2 regions of the Mixta mediterraneensis genome follow, and region 2 is predicted to be linked to the other one. Evidence: riboswitches for the same ligand, from Rfam matches in the RefSeq annotation. Region 2 holds a riboswitch; the other holds the start of a gene.

Region 1 (7,896 bases), on a different contig from region 2:
GTGTCCGTCGTTTCACCGCTGCGGTGTGACATAAACGCACCCCAGCCGTGCCTCTGGCACAGCGCCACGGCTTCCAGCGTTTCGCTGAGCGAACCTATCTGATTGAGCTTAATCAACGCGGCGCTGGCGAGGTTTTCGTCAATGCCGCGCTGGATGTACTTCACGTTGGTGACAAACAGGTCGTCGCCAACCAGCTCGGCCCGGCCCGCGAGCTGCTGGTGCAGATGCTTCCAGCCCGCCCAGTCGTCCTCGGCCAGGCCGTCTTCCAGCAGGATGACGGGAAACTGGTCCATCAGCTCGCCGTAGTACGCCGTCATTTCCGCCGCGCTCAGCGCGCTGCCCTCGGTGCGCAGATGATACTTACCGTCAGCGAAAAATTCACTCGATGCAGGGTCCATGCAGATGCTGATGTCTTCTCCGGGCCGGTATCCTGCCTTCTCAATAGCCTGTACGATAAACGCCAGAGGGTCGCGGTTCGACGACACGGCGGGCGCAAAGCCGCCTTCGTCGCCGACCGCAGCCGACAGGTTTTTGTCCAGCAGGATCTGTCGCAGCGCCTGGTAAACCTCACTGCCCTGACGCACGGCCTCGCGCAGCGTAGGTGCCCCGTGTGGCGCTATCATGAATTCCTGAAAGTCCGCGCCCTGACCGCGGGCGTGCACGCCGCCGTTGATAATGTTCATGCACGGTACGGGCAGCAGGTTTGCCTGCAGGCCCCCCAGGTAGCGCCAGAGCGGCTCGTGCGAGGCCTTTGCCGCCAGCCGGGCAACCGCCAGCGAGACGCCCAGAATGGCATTCGCACCCAGGCGACTCTTATTCTCCGTACCGTCCAGCGCCAGCATGATGTTGTCCAGGTGCCGCTGCTCGCGCACGTCCCTGCCGCGCACGGCCTCGCAGATTTCCGTATTAACCGCCCTGACGGCATCCAGTACGCCTTTGCCACCAAAGCGGCGGGAGTCGCCGTCGCGGCGTTCAGCGGCCTCACGCGACCCGGTACTGGCCCCGGAAGGCACCGAGGCGCGCGCCATCATCCCGTCTGAGGTCCGGGCTTCGACTTCAACAGTAGGGTTGCCGCGCGAGTCAAGAATTTCACGGGCGGTCACGTTATCCAGTTTAAAGCGCATAGCGTTTCTCCCGGTTCAGTCAGTCAGGTGAGTGATAAGCACATCTACTGTGAGATGGTTGATGTATTCCGCCGAGCGGGAGGTCAGCATTCCCATAAAGCGGTTGCGGTGCCCGGCAAGCACGATGTCGACGCCCAGCTCCGCGATACACTTCTCCACGTCCTCAAAGCGGCGCATAGTCACCAGCTCCCGCGTATCAACCGTCTCAGGCACGGAGGCCGCCAGCTCGCTCAGAAACGCCTTGGCCTTCACCACCTCCTCCGACACGACGTCGTCCATCAGGCTGTCGGACACGTAGTTCATCTCCCGGTAGTCGTCGCTGATGTGGGCCAGGGTGATTTTCATGCCGAGCGGCTGCGCCAGCGCGACCGCCCGTTTCAGCAGGAGGGTGCCGTCGTCTTTATCGTTCACAAGTATCAGTGCGTGGGTATAGCAGGTCATAATGAATTCCCGTTCTGGTTAAGGTGGGACTCAAGCCACGGCAGAAGCTGTTTTTTGCGGCTGAGCATGCCTGGCACGGAACAGGAGGCTGCGTTAACGCTTTCCCGCCCGGCGAAATAAAGTGTTGAGAAACCTGCACGGATGTCGGTCAGCATCAGCATCGCCAGGGCGGCCCCCGACTGCTCTGCCAGATACGCAAGGGCAGCGAGCAGGTCGTCGATCACGGGGGCAACCTGTGACGGTGAGCTGACCTCAATCTGGGCAATGCGCACGTCAGTACCGGCAATCACAAAAGCCTTGAGGTCCCTGTCCAGCAGCTGCTGTGCGCTGAGGCCGCTGACGTCAGTTTTTGCAGTAAGGAGGTCACGGGCAAAGGTTTTGCGGTTCACGCCCGACAGTACGACCAGTTCGGTAACCGAGCGAATATCGTCCTCGGTCGTGGTGGGGGAGCGTAGATTCACGGTGTCGCTCAGGAGTGCACCCAGCAGAAGAATGGCAAGCGTCGGGGGCAGCATGCGGCGCGCTTCAGCGTCCATCAGTAGCCAGAGCAGCGTGGCGCTGCTGCCAAGCGGGCGTATGTGGACCTCCGGTGGCAGTTGCGTTACCAGCCCGCCCAGCCGGTGGTGATCAGTGATGCCCACGATATTGCTCCGAAGCAGATCGTCAGGTCCCTGCGCCGGCTCGGTGAAATCGACCAGCCAGACCTGTTCGTCCTGCAACGGAAAGGAAAGCGGCGGCGGCGGCGTGAGTCCGGCGGTGTCAAAGATAAAGTGGGTTTCGCGGTTAGCTTCGCCGAGACGCCATGCGCGGGCGTCCATGCCGCGCCCGGTCAGCCAGTGCGCGGTGACGACGGCCGTGCAGATGGCGTCACTGTCAGGATTGATGTGGCCAAAAACGTGTATCACATGTCTCTCCCCGTAAAGGGAGGCACGCAGGTCGTGAAGAAAGTTGGGACGGCCTGACGCGCCTCCTGCAAATCAAGAGTCACATCAGGCGTCATCAGCTCCGGAACGGAGCGGTTGGTTAAGGTGGAACGCCATCACCCTGTTGGCTGAGTATAGAGCCGAAGAGAAAGCTTGTCAGCATTAATCTGATGGAGTTCTCTGCCCCAGAAACCCTGGCCTCCTGAAGCGCCTGCCGGGGACTCTCCGCCTGACCGGCAAAGTAACAGTGGAGCCTGTATGGTATCGCCAGCAGCGGTAAGCACCTCCACGCTTAGCGCAGAACCTGTTTTAATAGCGGAATGACTGCAGTTCAGAGAATAATTATTTGAGGAAAAATATCTTTATTCCTTATTTGAATTGTATTCCACATAAACCACAGTATGTCGCAGCGCGTGATGACCGCCCTGGAGGAGATCACGGCCCGCGTCGAGCAGTATTCCATTGACGAGATGTTCCTGGACCTGACCGGCATCGGTGGCTGCGAGGACTTTGAGCACTTCGGCCGGCGCCTGCGCGCGCACGTTCTGATTACGACCGGCCTGACCGTCGGCGTGGGCATGGAGCCAACAAAAACCCTGGCAAAATCGGCGCAGTGGGCCAGCAAGGAGTGGCCGCAGTTCCGCGGGGTGCTGGCGCTGACGCCGGGCAATCCGAAGCGCACCTCCACGCTGCTGGAAAACCAGCCCGTTGAGGATATATGGGGCGTTGGCCGGCGCATCGGCAAGAGGCTCAACCTGATGGGCATTGAAAATGCCCTGTAGCTGGCGCGCGCGCACCCTGTCCTCATCCGTAAAAACTTCAGCGTGGTGCTCGAGCGCACCGTTCGCGAGCTCAACGGCGAATCGTGCATTTCCCTCGAGGAGTTTGCGCCAGCGAAACAGCAAATCGTCTGTAGCCGCTCCTTTGGCGAGCGCATTACGACAAAAGTGGCCATGCAGGAAGTGCTGTGTCAGTACGCCACACGGGCGGCGGAGAAACTGAGAAAAGAGCGCCAGTTCTGTCGGCGCATCAGCGTTTTATCCGGAGCTCGTCGCACGCGCAGGGTGAAGTTTTTTATGGCAACAGCGCCAGCGAAAATCTCACGATACCCACGCAGGACACGCGAGACGCGATTGAAGTGGCCATGCGGTCGCTCGATCGCATCTGGCTTGAAGGGCGCCGTTATATGAAGGCCGGCATTATGCTCGATGACTTCACGCCAGACGGCGTCAGTCAGCTGAACCTGTTCGATGAGGATAAGCCGCAGGCGAACAGCGCCCAGCTGATGAAGGTGCTGGACGGTATTAACCAGTCCGGGCTGGGGCATATGTGGTTTGCCCGTCAGAGTGTCAGCAATGAGTGGCAGATGAAGCGGGAGTTACTCTCACAAGCATGGACAACCCGATGGAGTGATATACCCGTAGCGCGTGTGCTCTGACTGCGCGCAGCTGATGAAGATACTGGACGGCATCAATTAGTCCGGGCTGGGACATATGTAGTTTGTGCGTCAAAGAGTGAACAACGAATGGAAAATTAAATGGGAGCTACTTTCCCTTGACTGGTCGACAAACTGGAAGATATCTCTCCTGCATCTGTCAGTGAAGCCTGGCCGTCTGAATCCTCTTTTAATAACAGGCCCTGTGCTGGGACCATGGGCCCAGGCAATGTTAATCAGAAGGTGATGTGTGATCCGACCAGAAAGGAGACCTTCTCTCTGACATGATCACCTCCATGGCTTTTATTTCAGGCAAGGTGGGACCATGGTCCCAATCTATCATCAGCAGGCCCTGTTCTGGGACCATGGTCCCAGCTATGTCAAATAGCAGCTCTTTAAATTTTTGCCAGGGGACGTCAGAGAGAATGTCAGATGGAAAAGGCAAACTCAGGCGTTGAAAAGGGCAATCCGGGACCGTGGTCCCGGAAAAGTAATTAATGTTTTGTATGACTTTTTTCCATGATTTCCTCAAGCTGCTGAACAAGTTCATGAGGAACCTTTGTAAGGTCAAGGTTGTAGACAACACGATTACCGCTATACTGCGCCGTCATTCCGGGCCCAAAATCCCGCTTAACGACCTTCTGTCTGGAGGGATCAGGCTTCTGTTTCACCGCTTCCATGAGCCCCGTAATGATCTCATCCGCTTCTAATAAATTGCCCCCTTTACGCCGCGCGGCCAGCTCATGGACTTTTTCCGTCAGCAGCGTCTGATGTTCTGCAAAAAGACGATTTAACTGCTCACCCGCACGGGCTGAGAGTTCGCCGGGATGAGGGAAAAGAGCAATGACTTCGCCAGGTAATTTTGAGGTATTTATGCAACGGGTGATCACTTTTCGGGAAATGTTTTCAGCATCAGCCAGTGCGGAAATATTATTACCAAACTCATTCTGCAGCCTGATGGCATAACGTCTGCCGCGTTCATACGCGCTGGTTGGACGGTAATCATTACCCAGCTTGCAGAGTGCATCCATTTGCTCATCATCCAGGTCACCGACCAGAACGCGATAATTGGAAGACGTCAGGATCGCGGTCATGCGGCGGCGACTGCCGTCAGCGACCTCAATATGGTCTTTTACCCGGCGACCAAACGCAGGTGTCTGCTGGCCTACCGTCAGAAACGAGGGGATGAGATCGTCCAGGGCATCTCTGGTCAGAAACGCCTGTACCCGCTCGTTACCTGCCCAGACGTGTGTTGCGCTCTCTACGGTATCAGCGGGCACGGTTTCAAGCACGAACTTGACGTCCCGGCTGCACACGGGCAGGACAACGGTATTGCCTTTTGTGAGCGTGCCAACCCGCGCAATTAAAGAGTCAACCATAGGCGCGGCGGGTGCTGACGGCGAAGTTTCAGTTGCAGCACGTGAAGCTTTCGGAATAAGAGGCGCTCGTTTCATCAGCGTAACTCCCAGCGAGGTTTAATCAGACGGTCAAAAATTTCATTGCAGACAGGTTCCCAGATGGCCAGAGCATTACGCCAGGCACCTGTTGAGGAACGCTGATCGATAGCCTGCTCAAAGACGGTTCGCATACGTATCTGTCCTTTTCCGACCTCGTCCGTTTCGCGAACAACATTTTTTAGTACCATGCCACCCCAGGCGTCACGGATCTGTTCTTCCATCCAGGGAGACTGAGAACCGTTGCTGTTGTTGTATTTGGTCAGCAGTATACGCACGTCCGGTTCAAAGCCCTGCAGGTCGACATTTTTAAGCAGGTCACGCAGCATATCGAAGAACTGTAACGCCGATGTGTAATCAAACAGCTCCGCCGGCGTAGGCACGATAAGAACATCTGCTGCACAGACAACGTTAATCGTGCCAATCTCCAGGTTTGGGGCGCTGTCGATAACGATAACGTCATAATCTTGCGCGACGGATTCAATAGCCAGCCTCAGCATCATATGGGGTTCAGTCGGCAGTTTTCCCTGGTCATAGCGCCCCATTAGCTCCGTTTCGATGCGATGCAGCGCAAGGCAGGAGGGAATAATATCCAGACCCGGCCAGCAGGTTGGCTTGATGGCATAAAACGCATCGTCCCGCTCGCCCAGGTAGAAGGGGAGTAGCGTATCGTCAGCGTGAATGTGCAGGTCGGGCACCCATCCGTGATACATCGATGCGGTACCCTGAGGATCGTTGCCCTCAATAATCAATACGCGAAGACCTTTCAGGGCCAGATCCTGAGCCAGATGCACCGAGACGGACGTCTTATACACTCCGCCTTTGTGCGCAGCAACGGCGATAACCGGTGGCAGGCTTTCATCGGGCCTGCGCAGGCGAGTACCGAAGACGTCCCGCATATGATTAATCTGTTCTATCGTATAGCCGACGCGTTGCTCAACCCGTCCGCGCATCTCCAGATCCGGGTAAGGCAGTCGTCCGGCTTTTTCAGCATCCCGGATGGCCTGAGGAGATACACCGATAAGTTCAGCGGCTTCGCCTACGCGCCATCTGCGCGTAATTTTTCGCGCCTCAGGGCTGTCGTCATTGAACTGCGCAACAGCAATAGCGCGGGTCATCTCGTGTCCGGCAGCAATGCATTGATCCAGTGTATTCTTCAGGCCCACAACGATTTCCTTTTTATCAGCTTTGCATATATTAATTAAATTTTGAATTTTAATGCAAAGCAACGCCAAATCAGCAAACCTGCATATTATATGCAAAGTTCAGTCTGAGCCCGGCACGGAACAGTTTCTGATGAAGCGCCGCTAGAAGGGAGAAAAGGGGAGGGGATGACGCGGGCAAAACCGGTCTGGCAGTATCATCGCCGTCTGAACAGAAAATTATGAGCGCACAAATATTAAGTTATTCATTACGCTGAATTTATCTCGGCAGGGAACCTCTGGTATAGTTCATTTTTCTCTCTGTTCTGACACACAGATATGCTGAATATCACCGAATGGATCCCTGACGGGATCAGGAATAATAAGGTGGCGGCGTGGCTCATCGGCACGGCGGGACTGATGGCCGTCGCGGCTGCCGGAACCTAGGCTGCCCTGAACGTCACCACCCTGACCGAAATGAAGGGACGGATAGAAGGCCTCGTTCAGCAAAATCAGCGCCTGACGCAGGACCTGCCGGTTCTTCAGGCGCGCTAAGCGGGTAATTTTTGCCGTTGCCGGCTGCGGTAAAACCACGCTGCTTACGGAGCGACTCAGCGAGTGCAGCCGGCCCCTTATCCTGACGCACACCATCAACAACGAACAGCACCTGCGAACAAAATTATTGCCCGGTTTGGCTTCCTCCCCGAAGGAATACGCATCATGACGTGGTTTGAGTTTCTGAACAGCTTCTGCTGCCAGCCATTGCTGCAGGGACTGTTGGGCATCCGTGGCCTGAACTTCTGCCCGTCGCTCCAGAAAATTGCCCGCTCTAAAGTGCTCAAACTTTTAATCTCCGTTGCCTGGCGGTGTGGAACGTATTTTCCCCTGTCTGTCCAGCGAAAAGCCGGAAAATCGATCCGCTGCGGATCCTTACTGGATCGGTTTTCCGGCTTTTCTCCCGTATGGGGAGAATAACCTGGACGGTGCGGATTAAAAAGCGCGGCGATTGCGTGCGCAGCGGGTGCCGTTTTCGACGTAAGCTGTTGATGAGTATGTTAAAGCGCCGTACAGGGCGGGGCAGGGGCCATACCAGGCACTCCAGGCTGAATACCTGATCAAACGCGAAATAGAAGAACGGCAAAGCAAACTGGTCAACGACGTCGGGAAAGATTTGTAACCCGGAGGTTCAGGGGAGAACCGGAAGACACAGGGTGCAGAACACCAGGAAAGGTGTACCTGTGTTCTCCGGTAAAGCAATTATAATACAGTCTGCTAAATCGTTCACCGGAAGCGTTACTTCAAATAACGCATATGACATATCAGCAGGCACTCTTCTGGTCAGACTGAGAATAGCAGAGCGGCTAAAAAGTGCCTAAA
Region 2 (7,896 bases):
GCCTGCGCGGCCAGATTGGCATGATCACTCAGGATACCTCGCTGTTACACCGCTCAATCCGTGAAAACTTGCGGTATGGACGCCCCGATGCCAGCGAGCAGGAACTGGCGACGGCAATTCATCGTGCCCGTGCCGATGAATTTATTCCGTTACTGTCCGATTCGCTGGGACGCACCGGATTAGATGCGCACGTTGGTGAGCGCGGCGTGAAGTTGTCGGGCGGTCAACGTCAACGTGTGGCGATTGCGCGCGTATTACTGAAAGACGCGCCAATTCTGATTATGGATGAAGCGACCTCCGCGCTTGATTCGGAAGTCGAAGCAGCCATTCAGGAAAGCCTGGAATCGTTGATGCAGGGTAAAACGGTGATCGCCATTGCGCACCGTTTATCAACCATCGCGAAAATGGATCGCTTAGTCGTGCTGGAGAAAGGTGAGATTGTCGAGATGGGCAGCCACCGCGAACTGCTGGCACAAAACGGCCTGTACGCCCGCTTATGGCAACATCAAACCGGTGGTTTCGTCGGCGCCGATTAATCACCACGTCGATAGGGTAAGGCGTCGCGCGCTTCCTCAGCCCAGGCGCGCACGCCCTCTCTTTCCTGCTGAAGAAATTCATTCACGGCTTCGCGCAGGCCCGGATGCATTAAGTAATGCCACGAATGGGTGATCAGCGGCTCGAAGCCGCGCACCAGTTTATGCTCCCCTTGCGCCCCCGCATCAAAGCGCTGCAATCCTTCGGCGATAGCAAAATCCATTCCCTGATAGAAGCAGGTTTCAAAGTGCAGCCGATCGAACTCTGCCAGACATCCCCAATAACGCCCATAGAGTGCTTTACCATCCTTGAGGTAAAACGCCATCGCGGCCGGTTGCTGCTGTAGGCGTGCAATCACAACGCGGATATTTTGTGGCATCCGCTCAGCCAGCAGGCTAAAGAAATCACGCGTCAGATAAGGCCGTTGACCGCGTACCGCGTAGGTATTGGCGTAGCAGGTATAAACAAAATCCCACTGCTCCTCACGCAGCTGATCGCCACGATAGCCGTCAAATTCGAAGCCGCTCTGCATTACCTGTTCACGCTCTTTGCGCAACTGTTTGCGCTTACGTGACATTAGCGTGTCGAGAAAATCCTGGAAGTCGCGATAGCCGCGATTGTGCCAGTGATATTGAAGCCCCAACCGTGCCAGCCAGTTTTCACTTTGCAATAACCGGTTAGCCTGTGCATCAGTGAAATTAATATGCGCGCTGCTCAGGCCGCTTTTGCGCAGCGTTTCCGGTAAGGCAACCAGCAGCTGAGCGACTGCACTGGCGTCACCGAGCAAGCGCGCGCCAGTCACCGGGCTAAAAGGGATCGCGCCGAGCCATTTGGGATAATAGCGAATGCCTGCGCGCTGGCTGGCATCGGCCCACGCGTGATCAAAGACGTATTCGCCCATTGAATGGCGTTTGCGGTAGCCGGGGATTGCGGCACGTAATATGCCGTTTTCGCGCCACAACAGGTGATCGGGCTGCCAGCCGGATTCAGCGCGCACACTGCCGCTCTCCTCAAGGCTGGCAAGAAAAGCATGGCGTAAAAAAGGTTGATCGTCAGGTAAGATCGCATCCCACTCGGCGGCAGCGATTTCCGCTAATGAAGTCAGGTGAATCAGCGACATCAACAACTCCAGATAGGTTCGGGCGAGCGATCAGTCAAGCAGGTTTTTGGAGATAGGGGAAGCGCGATGGCACCTAATGTGAAGGTTGCGAGCCGCTTATTTACCCGTCTATGGCTGCCAGCCATCGTGATGGATCGCCTTGTCGGCGATCGGAAATTTGTTACCATGCGTGGAACTGTTAGTATCGATCACATCAGCCCGGTCATTATTCAATCAACACATTGCATCTCAACTGTATGGTCCGCCAGACCCAGCCCTGAGTCATTACGGTTTTCAAGGAATAAACATGGCAAAAGCACTGGTGATTTTTCTGCATGGCGTAGGCAGCAACGGCGACGATCTTGCACCGATTGGTCGGCATTGGTCATCATTTTTACCGGATGTGGCGTTTGCTTCGCCAGATGCGCCTTACGCCTTTGAGCAAGGGTTCGGGTATCAATGGTTTAGCCTGACAGGCGTAACTGCAAAGAACCGCCCAGCCCGCGTGCGTGCAGCGCGGGATGCATTTGACGCCACAATCAGCGCGATCATGGCGCAAAACGGCATGGCCGATCGCTGGGAAAACGTCATGCTGGTAGGTTTTTCACAAGGATCGATTATGGCGCTGGATGCGTTGGCAAGCGGACGCCATCCGCTGGCGGGCGTGGTCGCTTTTTCAGGCCGACTGGCGTTTGATGGTCCGCTTACGCCGCAAGCTTATACGCCGGTTTTGCTGATTCATGGACGCGCCGACGAGGTTATTCCGTGGCGCGAAAGCGAGTCAGCGACAGAGCGGCTTAAAAGCGCTGGCATCGCCACCGAAACGCGGTTTGAACCTAATACCGGACATACGATTTCTGCCCAGGGCGCGATGGATGCTGTAGCGTTTATCGCGCAGTGTTTACAGGATTAAGGCCAGTAACGATTCAACGCTTGCCACGCTTGTTGTGCCGCTTCGGCCGGCGGCAAGCGTTTAAGCGCATCGTTAAAGACTTCAATCCCAACCGGACCTTGATAACCAACGCTTTTCAGTTTATCGACAAACTGTTCAATTTCGATAATGCCGTCACCCGGCAGCAAGCGCTGATGACGCGCCATATCGATTAACGCTTGTTTATCCTGCGACGGTCTTTCTGCCATATCGCACAGTTGCACTTCATAAATACGATCGGCGGGAATGCCGTCCAGCTGCGATGCATCGCCGCCAGGGGCACAAATGTGGAACAGATCGACCACCAGACCGATATTGGGCTGATCGAGGCGCTGCAAGCGTTCCCATGCCAGCGGCAACGTATTATCAACGCTACACCATGCCATTGGCTCGTACATAATGCGCATTTTATAGCGCGCGGCTTCCGATGCCATCCAACGCAAATCATCATCAATGCGTTCGGGAATGCAATCTTCACGCGTACTGGCGGGCGCCTGAATAGTGTCACAGCCCAGCGCCTGCGCCATCTGGATAAACTGGCGCAACTCTTCACGCTTCTGGATACGTAAGCCAGCGGACGTGCCGGTAGAATCGCGTAATACCTGCAAATTGGTAAAACCTATCCCTTGCTGATCCGCAAATTGCGCTAACGCTGCAGCGCCCTGCTCGCTGGCTTGCACATCCTCACGCCAGATTTCGACCTGATCGAAACCCGCCGCCTGTGCCGCCTGCAATTTTTGCTCGGGCCCACCGTGTAACAACACCAGGTTAAGGAATTTAGGGTTATGGCTCATTAACGGGCTCCTTAATCGTCTGGATTAATCGGTGTCTGAATATTCAGGTTCAGTTGTTCACGCCTGGCAGCAGCGCTTTCTTTACAGAACCTGAAACAGTATCTACCTCTTAAGTGTTATTTCAAGGACGATTTCACTCCCTTTACGCGTCAGGCATCACCCCAGCGCATTGATGGCAGCAAAGCCGATAAAGGTCATCAGCAACGAACCCGTAACGTGAATGAACACGCTCGACATCGCCCAGAAATACTTACCTGATTGTAGCAGCAAGATAATTTCAGCAGAGAAGGTGGAAAAAGTGGTCAGGCCGCCACACAAACCGGTGACGATCAGCAGTTTCCAGGTCTGGTCGATATGCGGATTTTTTACGAACCAGGCCAACGCAGCGCCGATAATAAAGCCGCCGATTAAATTCACGATCAACGTGCCAGGCGGCAGATTAGGAAACAGCGCGTTAAAACGCAGCGAAATAAGCCAGCGCAACGAACAGCCAACCGCCCCGCCTAACATTACGGCTAACAGTGATTTCAACATCAATAATGCTCCTGATTAAGAATGACGCGCAGGCTAGCGGTGAGAGGCAAAAAACGCACCTGACACAGCCGCTCCTGCGCGAGGATTACGGTTTATGTCAGGCGTCATCAGCCGCAGATTAAATCCACAGCGGTTGGGAAAGGTGGAACGCCATCACCTTAAGGGGACGATAATACGTGCCAGAGTAAAAACTGACAACTCAGGGAATTAAGGACACCGCAACGCGAAACGCGGAATTTTTATCGCTCAGCCGTGCACTTTCAAGTAGGTTGGAATGCCCAACCTAAGCGGGTTTCCCCTTAACCAGGAGAACATCATGCGCACCTTGATTTTTGATACTGATATTGGTGTTGACGATGCCTTTGCGCTGGCATATGCCGCAAAAACGCAGCGTCTGCTTGGCATTACCACGGTTTTTGGCAATGTCAGCGTGCATCAGGCAACGAAAAATGCCCGGCTGTTTTGCGAGAAAATGGGAATCGTTGCGCCGGTTTATCGCGGCTGTTCCCGGCCGCTGGCTCTGGCACCTGGCGCTCCCGCTAAGCTACATGGCGAGGATGGGCTTGGCGATGCGTTCGAGAATACCTACAGTGACCAGGCGCCAGGCGCGGTGCAGTTCATTATTGATAGCGTGCGTGCGCAGCCGCATGAAATCACCCTGGTGGCGATTGGCCCGCTGACCAATATCGCCAGCGCCATTAATCAGGCGCCCGACATCATTTCGCAGGTAAAAGAACTGGTGATTATGGGCGGCGCGTTTGGCACCGACGGACATGCGGGCAATGTGACGCCGTTTAGTGAATTCAATATCTGGAAAGATCCGCACGCTGCCGATCAGGTGCTGTCCTCAGCATTGCCGGTTATTTTATTGCCGCTGGATGTTACTCACAAAGTGCTTATTCGCGGCGAAGAAATGCATCAACTTAATCAGCCGGTATTGAGCGCTATTTGCCGTCCTTACCTTGCTTACAGCCTGGCGAAAGAAGGCTTTGACGGCATGGCGCTACACGACACGCTGACCATTTCCTGGCTGTGTTTGCCCCAGGCTTTTACTCTGACAGAAAGCCCGCTACGGGTTATTACCGAAGGCATCGCCAGCGGGCAAACGGTGCGTAAACTCAGCGCGTTAGCGTCACGCGAGGATGCTTTTCGCGATCTGCCCACACAGCGTATCGCTTTACAGGTTGATGCCCAGGCGGTACGTACGCACTTTTTTAACGCACTGAAAATTAAAGATTAAAATGGATAACCCCTTTGATTAACTCGCGATTATTAATCACCTGCGGCTCAAAAGTCTCAGCCAGCGTCGAGAAAGCAAAATGTTTATTCAGCATCATCCCGGCGTGTAATTTACCGCTGGCCATCAACGCCCGGACGTGATCAAAGTCCTCACGTGTCGCATTGCGGCTGCCCATCAGCGTGGTTTCTTTTTTATGGAATTCACTGTCAGGGATGACCAAATCACCTTTATGCAGGCCGACATAAACAATGGTGCCACCGTGGCGCATTAAATTTACCGCGTTGTTCATCGCTGCCGGGCTGCCGGTAGCATCGATCACTTTTAGCGCCAGTCGGCCATTAAACTGTTCACGCAGCGCGTCGTAAAAACCGTCGTCTGCCGGATGTAACGCCACCAGGCCCAGCTTGTCTTTCACATGCTGACGACGAAACTCGCTGGTATCTGCAACCACGACTTTTGCCCCGCTCGTAGCGGCAATCGCGGCCACGCCAAGGCCAATCGGCCCTGCTCCCACCACTAACACATGCTCATCGGCAATAATGCCGGCGCGACGTACCGCGTGGGCGCTGATGGCAAAAGGTTCAATCAGCGCGGCGGCTTCCGGCGCCACATCATCCACAGCCAGCAGGTTGCTGACCGGCACATTCAGGTATTCACAAAAGCCGCCATCCTGATGCACGCCGATGACCGAAATCTTTTCACAGCAGTTGGTTTTACCGCTCTGGCAGGCATCGCAGCGCTGGCAGGCAAGATAAGGGATCAGCGCCACGCGCTGGCCTGGCGTAAAACCGCAGGTGCCGCTGCCCAGCGCGACCACTTCGGCACATAATTCATGGCCCAGTACGCGTGGATAACTAAAGAAAGGCTGATTGCCTGCCCAGGCGTGAATATCGGTTCCGCAAATGCCGGCGGTGAGAATTTTAATCAGCGCTTCGCCTGCGGCGGGCGTGGGCGTTTCACGTGTCGCCCACACCATTTTACGCGGCTCTGCAATAACCAGCGTTTTCATTATCGTCATGATGATCCTCCCATTGTCTTGCAGGCATTTATGACGAATCACGCGCCGCCCGTGGATTTCCGCTGTGGAATCTGTGAAGCACAACGATTTTTTTGGGCTTTGAATGGTTTTTAATGCATAAAAAACCGGAGGCGATATGAGTCGAAGCCAGAATTTGCGGCACAACGTGATTAACCAAATGCTGGAAAGCATTGCTCAGCGCCATATCCGATCGCCTCTGCCGCCGCAGGCTGCGCTGGCCGAAATGTTCAATATCAGCCGCACTACGGTACGCCACACGCTGCATTATCTGCATCAACGCGGCGTGCTGGAAAAGGTTGAAGAGAGCTACGTTATTGTGCGCGATCCCACCGACGATGACGGTTTTAGCGGGTTAAAGCCCCCCATAGAACAGCAGGTCAGTCAGTTCGAGCAGGCGTTTTTTAATATGATTAACCAGCGCCAGTTGATGCCAGGCGATACCTTCAGCGAGCTCCAACTGGCACATCAGGTAAAAGTCAGTCCGGTGGTCGTGCGTGAATTTCTGCTGCGCTTTATGCGTTATGATCTGCTGGAGCCGGTAAAGCGCGGGCAATGGCGAATGAAAAAGTTTACTCAGGATTACGCCGAGAAGTTATTTGAGCTGCGTGAAATGCTGGAAACACATGCGCTGAGTCGCTTTCTCAACCTGCCTGCTGAGGATGAACGCTGGATTCAGGCGCGCGATCTGCTGGATCGCCACCGATCGATGCGCGATACCATTGCCAGCAACTATCGTCACTTCGCCGCATTAGATAAACAGATGCATTCGCTGATTTTATCCGCTGCTAACAATCCGTTTTTCAATCAATCGCTGGAAATTATTTCGGTGATTTTTCACTCGCATTATCAATGGGATGAAAGTGATTTAAAGCAGCGCAACATTGTGGCTCTGGAAGAGCATATGACGATACTCACGGCGCTTATTGGCCGTCAGGACGTGGATGCGCTATGTGCATTGCATACTCATTTAGCAACAGCCAAATCTTCAATGGTGCGCTCCATTCACCAATATCATTAAGTACCGATTAAAAACCGCAAAGCATTAGCTCCCGCACGAAACCGAAACATCTTTGCAACATTATCCTGTCATTGCTTTTAGTCTCGACGGCAACGTCAAGGCGTCTCTCCTTTTGACCGCCGCGCGAACATCCGCTTTCACCATAACGATAAGTATTCAGCTCTGGGAGGTTGCAATGGACAAGACATCGGTTACCGGCCGCGATACCAGGCCCGGTGAGCCTGCCGTTCAGGATTACATCCCGATGCGCAGCGATGTGGTGCGCTCGCCGCGCATTCGTAAAATTCAGGTAACGGCCATGCTGCTGTTGCTATTCGCCGCCATGATTAACTATCTCGATCGCAGCTCGCTTTCTGTTGCCAATATGACTATCCGTGAAGAAATGGGCCTGAACGCGACGGAAATTGGGTTGCTACTGTCTGCATTTTCGCTGGCATATGGTTTGGCTCAGTTGCCGTGCGGTGCGCTGCTGGACCGCAAAGGTCCGCGCATTATGCTTGGTGTGGGTATGTTCATCTGGTCGCTGTTTCAGGCAGCCGCCGGGCTGGTGCATAACTTTACTCAGTTTATCTTCGTGCGCATCGGCCTGGGCGTGGGTGAAGCGCCAATGAATCCGTGTGGCGTTAAAGTCATTAACGACTGGTTCAACATTAAAGATCGCGGTATGCCAATGGGCATGTTTAACGCCGCCTCAATGATTGGCCTTT

Evidence for each region. A riboswitch is a leader RNA that binds a small molecule or an ion and turns the genes downstream of it on or off. The one in region 2 is predicted to bind fluoride.
Region 1: another riboswitch for fluoride. It lies ahead of QRY16_RS20060 (DHHA2 domain-containing protein); the one in region 2 lies ahead of crcB (fluoride efflux transporter CrcB).

The regions. Positions count from the first base shown of each region.
Region 1 covers NZ_JASUAZ010000060.1:4,757-12,652, reverse strand. Annotated here, with positions in the region: gene eno (phosphopyruvate hydratase) at 1-1,124, opposite strand, end outside; gene QRY16_RS20065 (universal stress protein) at 1,140-1,565, opposite strand; gene QRY16_RS20060 (DHHA2 domain-containing protein) at 1,562-2,470, opposite strand; fluoride riboswitch at 2,549-2,618, opposite strand; gene QRY16_RS22370 (Y-family DNA polymerase) at 2,890-3,270, shown strand; partial or broken gene QRY16_RS22365 (DinB/UmuC family translesion DNA polymerase) at 3,442-3,674, shown strand; gene QRY16_RS22360 (DUF4113 domain-containing protein) at 3,675-3,926, shown strand; gene QRY16_RS20050 (ParB/RepB/Spo0J family plasmid partition protein) at 4,418-5,377, opposite strand; gene sopA (plasmid-partitioning protein SopA) at 5,377-6,543, opposite strand; gene QRY16_RS20040 (hypothetical protein) at 6,829-7,176, opposite strand; gene QRY16_RS20035 (hypothetical protein) at 7,115-7,243, shown strand; gene QRY16_RS20030 (hypothetical protein) at 7,240-7,494, shown strand.
Region 2 covers NZ_JASUAZ010000014.1:30,201-38,096, reverse strand. Annotated here, with positions in the region: gene QRY16_RS10815 (ABC transporter ATP-binding protein) at 1-536, shown strand, start outside; gene QRY16_RS10810 (GNAT family N-acetyltransferase) at 533-1,654, opposite strand; gene QRY16_RS10805 (alpha/beta hydrolase) at 1,941-2,546, shown strand; gene QRY16_RS10800 (sugar phosphate isomerase/epimerase family protein) at 2,543-3,358, opposite strand; gene crcB (fluoride efflux transporter CrcB) at 3,515-3,892, opposite strand; fluoride riboswitch at 3,984-4,059, opposite strand; gene QRY16_RS10790 (nucleoside hydrolase) at 4,209-5,132, shown strand; gene QRY16_RS10785 (zinc-binding alcohol dehydrogenase family protein) at 5,122-6,150, opposite strand; gene QRY16_RS10780 (GntR family transcriptional regulator) at 6,287-7,189, shown strand; gene QRY16_RS10775 (MFS transporter) at 7,365-7,896, shown strand, end outside.